DNA from 2 places in the Pseudoduganella sp. R-43 genome. Region 2 is predicted to be linked to the other one. Evidence: predicted binding sites of a transcription regulator. Region 2 holds the regulator's gene; the other holds the start of a gene.

Region 1 (4,406 bases), 1.8 Mb from region 2:
GCGATTGCGCTGGCCCTGCCCTTCATGGGCGTGACCTTGCTCGACAATGTACGGCCGATGTCGGAGCAGATGGCGGTCGAGCCTGAACTCAGCGTCTTCATCAAGGCCGACACGCCGCGCGAACAGGCCACCGGGCTGGCCTCCTCGCTGCGCAACATTGCACCGACGGCCAAGATCATCTTCACTTCGCGCGAAAAAGCGCTGGAACAGCTCAATGCCAAGAGCGGCTTGTCCGACGTGGTCGCCACCCTGGGCGAGAATCCGCTGCCGGACAGCTACGTGGTGAAGCTGAACGCCTTCCAGGACGCGGCCGAAGGCAGCAAGATCGACAGCATCGCCGACCAGATGCGCGCCCTGCCGGGCGTGGAATCGGTGCAAGTCGATTCGGCCTGGGTAAAACGGCTGGCTGCCCTGCTGGGCGTGCTGCGCCTGGCCCTGCTCCTGCTGGCCGCCACGCTGGCCACGGTGGTGGTGGCGGTAGTGTTCAATACCATACGCCTGCAAGTGATGACCCAGCGCGAAGAAATCCTGGTGTCCAAGCTGATCGGCGCCAGCGACAGTTTCATCCACCGCCCCTTCTATTACACCGGCGCCCTGCTCGGCCTGTGTGCCGGCGGCGTGGCCCTGGGCGGCGTGGCGCTGGCCCTGCAGCCCCTCAACCGGGCCATTGCAGAGTTTGCAAGACTGTATGCCTCCGAATTCCAGCTGGCTCCGCTCGATCCCCTGGGCACGGCCGGCCTGCTGGCCCTGTCCGCCGGCCTCGGCCTGATCGGCGCCCTGCTCTGCGTCCAGCGTCATCTTTCCAGGCTAAATTGAAAGTTGAAAGTCGGGGTCAGGTCTGGCAATCCGCCACAATGTGGCGGATTGCCAGACCTGACCCCGACTTTCAACTTCATCGTGCGTACCCGCACGGAGCCGCGCCCCTGCCCGCCTTATCCTGACTTTGATCCAACGCAAGGAATAGCGCTTTGCCGATAGTGTTTTTGCTATCAGAGCCATAAAATCCCAGCAATTGGCACTCACCAAGGGAGAGTGCTAATATATGTTCAGAACGGCATGATAGAGGTTAAGAATCATTTAAGTTCTGTCGTGCATGCTGGTAACTCTGAAAAGCATTCCCTTCAAGCGAGGATAGACAAGATGACCGCAACAAACGCACTGGTACCTGCCGGCAGCAACGCGCTGACCCTTGGCTTCAGCGGGAGCCTGGGCAACCTGGACGCTTATATCTCGGCTGTCAATCGCCTGCCCATGCTGACCCATGAGGAAGAAGTGGCGCTGGGCAAGAGCCTGAAGGAAAAGAACGATATCAAGGCCGCGGAAACGCTGGTGACTTCTCACCTGCGCCTGGTGGTGTCGATCGCGCGCGGCTACCTGGGCTATGGCCTGCCGCACGGCGACCTGATCCAGGAAGGCAATATCGGCCTGATGAAGGCAGTCAAGCGCTTCGACCCCGACCAGGGCGTGCGCCTGGTGTCCTATGCCATGCACTGGATCAAGGCTGAAATCCACGAATACATCTTGAAGAACTGGCGCCTGGTCAAAGTGGCCACCACCAAGGCCCAGCGCAAGCTGTTCTTCAACCTGCGCAGCCACAAGCAGGGGCTCGACGCCATGTCGCCGGCGCAAATCGACGAACTGGCCAAGACCCTGGACGTGAGGCGCGAGGACGTGATCGAGATGGAAACCCGCCTGAGCGGCCGTGACATCGCGCTGGAAGCGCCGTCCGACGACGAAGACGACAAGTTCTCGCCCATCGCCTACCTGTCCTCCGACAATATGGAGCCGACCAAGGTGCTGGAAGCGGAACAGGTGGTGCGCCTGCAGTCCGAAGGCCTGGAAACCGCCCTGTCCAAGCTCGACGCCCGTTCGCGCCGCATCGTCGAGGCACGCTGGCTGGCCAACGACGATGGTTCGGGCGCCACGCTGCATACGCTGGCGGAAGAGTTCGGCGTGTCGGCCGAGCGCATCCGCCAGATCGAAGCGGCTGCGCTGAAGAAAATGAAGGGTGCGCTGGCCGCCTACATGTAAGCCTGCACCCTCCGGCAAAAGCACCGATTCCGCAAGGGTCGGTGCTTTTTTACTTTTGGGCAAGCTTCTTAATGTCGGGAATTTTTACATTCCACATCGCAACTATCGCTAAGCCCTTGATATGGCTGAGTTTGAATTCCTGGCATAGCGATTGCTTAGTAACTCTCAAGCACACTCACTGAGGAGTTACCCATGTTCAAGAAGCTTGCATTGACCGCAATTTGCGCCCTGACAGCCAGCTTGGCCGTTGCAGGCCCGACCAAAGACGGACAAACCTACGGCAATCCACTGGCATTGACGGTTGATTCGGTAATCAGTGCTGGCTGGAATCCTGACGGTGAATCGGTTTGGACCTTTGCCGACTGGATTCACGTAAAAGACCTGGAGGTCCTGTACGTGACGGTGAGCGTCGACACCACCTTCGACTTTGGCATTACGCCGCCAAATGGCGGCAGCGTCCAGGATTTCGACTTCGACCTCTTCCTCGACAACGTTGGGGTGGCCAAGACCCTCCCCAAGCCCAGCAGCTATTCCGCTTACTGGGACGAAGTTTCCCTGACGGCGGGCGTCGTCCACACCTTCAAGCTCAATTCGCTGAACGTGCACGACAACAATACCAATGTCGAATTCAAAGTCATGGCCAACAGCGCCAATGCGCCGACCGACCCGGGCGTTCCCCCGCAAGAGGTTCCGGAACCCGCTTCCTTGGCACTGCTTGGCGTCGGCCTGATGGGCTTGGGGATAGTCCGCCGCCGCCGCACACAATAAGTTGTGAAAACCAACTATAAAAGCTGGCGCCCTCCGGGGCGCTTTTTTTTCGGCGCGACCATACTGTTGAGTGGACTCAACAGTGCAACACGATAGTTTGTAATTTGCTAAGCTGTTCCCAGGCCAGAGGAGAACATCATGCAAGCTAGACTGATCTGTCTGGGCATGGCGGGCCTGGTCCTCGCCATTGCCGCCGCCTGCGGCTCGACCCGCAGCACTGCCGAGGATGCAGCCAGCCGCCCGGCACCACGCACCAGCGCCAGCTACGTCCTGGCACAAGGGGAAATCGTCAAGCTGGCCCCTGCAGTCACGCTCAAGCTCGAGCGTGTCAATGACAGCCGCTGTAAAAAAGGCGCAGTCTGCGTCTGGGCTGGATACATCAGCTACAGCTTCGTGCTGAGCGACCAGCAAGGCAGCTCCAGCTTCGTGCTGGCGGACGCCATGCCGGGGGCCAGCAAGACCGTGACGCTTAATGGGCTGACCTTCACGCTGCTGGGGATGGAGCCGGCAGAACCGCCGTCGCTGAAGGCACCGGCGCCGGATTATCGGGTAAGCTTGCGGGTAAATATTTCCCAGCCAACATAGCTGCCCATGACGCCACATGCCCTGCCCCGACGACTGACGTCCACCATCATCCTTGCGCTGGCGTTCAGCGCCCCGGCCTGGGCCAAGACCCCGGTTGCCAGCGGCGCCGGCGGCGCCGTGGCGACCATCAGCGAGCCGGCCTCGCAGGCCGCGCTGGCGATCCTCGACAAAGGCGGCAACGCGGTCGATGCGGCTGTGGCGGCGGCGGCCACGCTGGGTGTGACCGATCCGTTCAGCTGTGGCGTGGGCGGCGGCGGCTTCATGGTGATTTACCTGGCCAGGGAAAACCGCGTCATCACGCTCGACCATCGCGAGGTTGCGCCGGCAGCGTTCCAGTCCAACGCTTTCGCGCCGGACGGCAAGGCGATGGATTTCCAGACCGCGGTCGCCAGCGGCATGGCCGTTGGCGTACCGGGCACGGTGCGCGGCTGGCATGATGCGCTGGACCGCTACGGCACCATGTCGTTCAAACAGGTGCTGGCCCCGGCCATCAAGGTGGCCCAGGATGGCTTCCGGCTGAACGACAATTTCGTGGCGCTGGTCACGGAAAATGAGAAGAAGTTCGCGCTGTTCCCGGACACCGCGGCGCGCTATATGCGGGACGGCAAGGCACTGCCGGCCGGCACCCTGCTGCGCAATCCCGACCTGGCCAAGACCTACCGCCTGCTGTCCGCCGGCGGCGTGAAAGCCTTCTATTCGGGCAAGCTGGCGCAGGCGATTGTCGACACGGTCAACCGTCCGCCGGTCGCCGCCGGCGTTGCGGTGCGCGCGGGCCGCATGTCGCTGGCCGACCTGGCCAATTACGAAGCGCGCTGGCGCCAGCCGGTGCGCAGCACTTACCGCGGCTATGAGCTGGTCGGCATGCCCTTGCCAAGCAGCGGCGGCGTGACGATTGCCGAAGCGCTCAATATCCTGGAAGGCTTCGACCTGAAATCCATGCCGCGCGAAAAAGCCGAACACCTGTACATGGAAGCGGCGCGCCTGGCCTTCGCCGACCGCAATGCCTACCTGGCCGATCCCGA
Region 2 (4,406 bases):
ATCACGCCGGGTTGCAGACCACTTGCACGTTGTTGCGGGGCTCGTCGCCCATTACGCCGCTACCGTTGAGGACTTCGCACTTCAGGCCGGGCGGCTGGGTCAGGACGCTGATGCCGTAGGCGGTGCCGACCGGGAGCAGGTTGGGCAGGGCGAAGGTGGTGGCGCCCTTGGCGACCACAATGCTCGAACTACCGTTCACCAGCGTCAAGTCGCCAGTGGTCAAGCGTTCCACGGTGCCGGTGACGGCGTAGGCGTTCTGGACGCAACTGATCTGGATGTTGATCGAGGTGGTGTGGCCAGCCGAACCGACATTGGTGCCGCCCAGGAAGTCACAGGTCATGTGCGCCGGCTGCTGCACGATCTCGACCTTGTATTCGGTGCCGTAGCTGATGCTGTTGGGGAAGCTGAAGGTGGTGGCGCCAGCTGGCACTTCGACGGTGTCGCCGGCAGCGGTTTTCAGCTTCAGGCCACTGTTGTTCAGGCCGGAAATGGTGCCGCCAATGGTGAAACTGGCTTTGCCGCCGCAGGCTGCCAGGGCGACGGCCAGCAGGGCCGCGACAAGGAATTTTGCTTTCATCTGGACTCTTTCTTAGTTGCAGGTAACAGTCACGATCAAGTTGAAATTGATATCCTTACTTGGCTCGATTTTGCCGGTACCGTTGCCGTTGGTGCCACCGGCGACCGTGCATTTCTGGCTGGGGTTGGTCGGTTGGTTCAGCACGGTGACCCCATACACGCTGCCGTTGCCGATCGGGGTGGCGAACTGCCAGCTGCCGTTGGCGGCCACGTTCACGGTCTGGGCCCCGTTGGCCAGCACCAGGCCGCTGCCGGCCAGGCCGCTGACCGTGCCGCCCAGCGGGTACGGGTCGGGGGTGCAGGTCACGACGGTCTGGTTGTAGGTGTAGTAGTTGATCTTGCCGGTGTTGTTGGCCAGCTTGCAGCTGACGTTGGCCGGCACGCTCTTGATGCTCACATTGAACTGGGAGTCCGGAGCCATCAGCGTCTTGAAGGAATAACTGCCGTTGCCAGCGGTGGTGATGGTCAGGTCGTCGCCGCCATTGTTCTGCAGCACCAGGTCGCCGCGGTCCAGTCCGAGGACCTGGACTACCAGGGCGATGCTGCCATTGCCCTTGCCGCCGCAGGCGGCCAGTCCGGCGACGCACAGCAGCGCGGCGGCGGCAGACAGATACTTACTCTTCATTCCACTTTCTCCAGTCGGTTGCGCGCGTCGCGCGGTCAAATCGGCGCCTATTTTAGTGCATTTGCACCATCCATAGCCGATTTGGCCAGCTTTTCCCTTGTAACAGCTTGCAACCGCGGCGCGGTACAATGCGCCCATGAAGCCGAAAGCCATCCTGTTCGACCTGGACGACACCCTGTGGCCGATCGCGCCTGTCATCGCTGAAGCGGAGCTGACGCTGCACGCCTGGCTGGCGGCCCATGCGCCCAGGGTGGCGGCGCAATGGTCGATCGATGCCTTGCGCGCGCACCGCGCCGAACTGGCGGCGGCCCAGCCGGAACTGCTGATCGACCTGGGCCAGCTGCGCCGCGCCAGCTTGCACGCGGCCTTTGCCGCGGCCGGCGAGGACGCCGCTCATGTCGAGGGCGCGATGGCGCACTTCTTTGCCGCGCGCAATGCAGTCACGCCGTACGACGATGTGCTGCCGGGCTTGCTCAAGCTGCGCCAGCATGTGCAGCTGGGCACGATTTCCAATGGCAATGCCGACCTGGAAGTGATCGGCCTGGCCCACCATTTCGAGGTATCGCTGGCGGCGGCCCGTTTCGGCGCGGCCAAGCCGGCGCCGGACATCTTCCGCGCGGCCTGCCAGGCGCTGGGCGTGGCGCCGCACGATGCGGTGTACGTGGGCGACGACCTGGCGCTGGACGTGGCGGGGGCGCAGGCGGCCGGCTTGCGCGCGGTGTGGATGAACCGACACGGCGCCGGCCTGCCGGACGGTGCGCCGCAGCCGGACGCGATTTGCGCCACGCTCGATGAATTGCTTGCGTGGCTGGAACAACAGTTGGCAGAATAGGCCTATGCATCTCGATATCCGTGCCCAAACCCTGCTCAAAGCCCTGGTTGAGCGTTACATCGCCGACGGCCAGCCGGTGGGCTCGCGCGCCCTGTCCAAGATCTCCGGGCTGGAGCTGTCGCCGGCCACCATCCGCAACATCATGGCCGACCTGGAAGAGCAGGGCTATGTGGCCAGCCCGCATACTTCGGCGGGACGGGTGCCGACCCCGCGCGGCTACCGCATCTTTGTCGACACCCTGCTGACGGTGCAGCACATCGATGAAAGCGCGGTGCAGGCCAGCCTGCGCGCGGCCTCGCCGCAGCCGCAAAAGCTGATTGCCAATGCGGCCCAGATGCTGTCGTCGCTGACCCAGTTTGCCGGCGTGGTGCTGGCGCCGCGCCACGAGTCGGTGTTCCAGCAGATCGAATTCCTGCGCCTGGGCGAAAAGCGGGTGCTGCTGGTGATTGTTTCACCCGGCGGCGACGTGCAAAACCGCATCCTGCTGACCGACGTCGATTACACGCCGGCCCAGTTGCAGCAGTCGGCCAATTTCATCAACCAGCACTATTCCGGGCTGTCGTTCGAGGACGTGCGCGGGCGCCTGCAGCATGAGCTGCGCCAGTTGCGCGACGATATGGGGCGCCTGATGCAGGCGGCGGTGGAGGCGGGCAGCGAGGCCATGGCCGAATCGGAAGACATGGTGATCGCCGGCGAGCGCAACCTGCTGTCGGTGGCCGACCTGTCCTCGAACATGAGCTCGCTGCGCGCGATGTTCGACCTGTTCGAGCAAAAGACCGGGCTGATGCAGCTATTGGACGTGTCGTCCAAGGCCTCCGGCGTGCAGATCTTCATCGGCGGCGAATCGCAGCTGGTGCCGATGGATGAAATGAGCGTGGTCACCGCGCCCTATGAGGCCAACGGCAAGATCGTGGGGACGCTGGGGGTGATCGGGCCGACCCGCATGGCGTACGAGCGGGTGATCCCGATTGTCGATATCACGTCGCGGCTGCTGTCGAACGCGCTGAGCAACCACTGAAAAATCAATGCTTGTGCGGGCAGTTGACCTTGGTGCAGCTGCCGTAGATGGCCAGCGCGTGTTCGGCGATCTTGAAGCCGCGCTCGGCGGCGATGCTTTGCTGGCGCTTTTCAATCTCTTCGTCGACGAATTCTTCCACCCGGCCGCAATCGAGGCAGACCAGGTGGTCGTGGTGCGAGCCTTCGTTGAGCTCGAAAATCGCCTTGCCGCTTTCGAAATGGTTGCGGTTGAGCAAGCCGGCCTGTTCGAACTGGGTCAGCACGCGGTACACCGTGGCCAGGCCGACGTCCATGTTTTCGGCCAGCAGCAGCTTGTACACGTCTTCCGCCGTCAGGTGGCGCACGGGGCTGCTCTGGAAAATATCGAGGATCTTCAGGCGCGGCAGGGTAGCCTTCAGGCCGGAGGCCTTCAGGTCGGTAGGGCTGTTACTCATGTTTGCTAACGTCAGTTGCGGGAAGTGCTTTATGATATAGCGTTTTAGGCACTTCTGCTCACGGAATTGAGGTATGCATAATATGCGTTTGACCCCGCTGTCTTTGTTGCAACGTAGCACTCCGCTGCTGGCTGCCGCCCTGTTGGCTGCCTGCGCCAGCAAGCCAGCCACCGTGGCCCCGGTGGAAGCCTCGCAGGGGGCCCAGACCACCCAGATCACCAAGACGCAGAAATTCCTGTGGTTCTTCTCGCCCTACCGCCCCGATATCCAGCAGGGCAATTTCGTGTCGAAGGAGATGCTGGCCCAGCTCAAGAACGGCATGACGAAGGACCAGGTCAAGTTCCTGCTCGGCACGCCGCTGATGGCCGATGCCTTCCACGGCAAGCGCTGGGACTACCCGTTCCGCCTGGCCAAGGGCAATGGCGAGCTGACCACCAGCACGGTGGTGGTGTTCTTCGACCAGGATGACAAGGTGGCCAGCTTCGAGGGCGGCGACCTGCCGACCGAACAGGAATACATCGCACGCATCGCCGGCCCGATCAAGGAATTCAAGAAGTCCGAGGATGCCAAGGGCAACCTGGCGCCGGGCAAGGCGCCGCTACCGGGCGGCCAGGAATCGGGCACCAAGCAATAACCGAGGAAACAGCGAGATGACGCAACTGAATATCGCCATCGCCGGCGCCAGCGGCCGCATGGGCCATATGTTGATCGAGGCGGTGCAGAAGGCGCCCGAGGCACGCCTGTCCGGCGCGCTGGACCGCGAAGGCGCGCCGGCCCTGGGCAGCGACGCCGCTGCCTTTACCGGCCAGCCGGCCGGCGTGGCCATCACCGCCGACCTGGCCGCCGGCCTGGCCGGCGCCGACGTGCTGATCGACTTCACCCGCCCGGAAGGGACCCTGGCCCACCTGGCCTACTGCGCCGA

The links. The regulator HrcA, encoded in region 2, represses chaperone genes, less so after heat shock. The targets are predictions, from matches to a motif close to TTAGCACTCNNNNNNNNNGAGTGCTAA.
Region 1: rpoH (RNA polymerase sigma factor RpoH) is a predicted target of HrcA. The motif match lies at 1,013-1,039, and genes of this name have one in related genera.

The regions. Positions count from the first base shown of each region.
Region 1 is NZ_CP183988.1:1,560,982-1,565,387, reverse strand. It holds gene ftsX (permease-like cell division protein FtsX) at 1-816, shown strand, start outside; gene rpoH (RNA polymerase sigma factor RpoH) at 1,141-2,031, shown strand; gene ACN9M3_RS07340 (PEP-CTERM sorting domain-containing protein) at 2,224-2,799, shown strand; gene ACN9M3_RS07335 (hypothetical protein) at 2,938-3,384, shown strand; gene ggt (gamma-glutamyltransferase) at 3,391-4,406, shown strand, end outside.
Region 2 is NZ_CP183988.1:6,556,999-6,561,404, reverse strand. It holds gene ACN9M3_RS29960 (hypothetical protein) at 2-577, opposite strand; gene ACN9M3_RS29955 (hypothetical protein) at 590-1,201, opposite strand; gene ACN9M3_RS29950 (HAD family hydrolase) at 1,338-2,033, shown strand; gene hrcA (heat-inducible transcriptional repressor HrcA) at 2,038-3,051, shown strand; gene fur (ferric iron uptake transcriptional regulator) at 3,056-3,484, opposite strand; gene ACN9M3_RS29935 (outer membrane protein assembly factor BamE) at 3,591-4,118, shown strand; gene dapB (4-hydroxy-tetrahydrodipicolinate reductase) at 4,135-4,406, shown strand, end outside.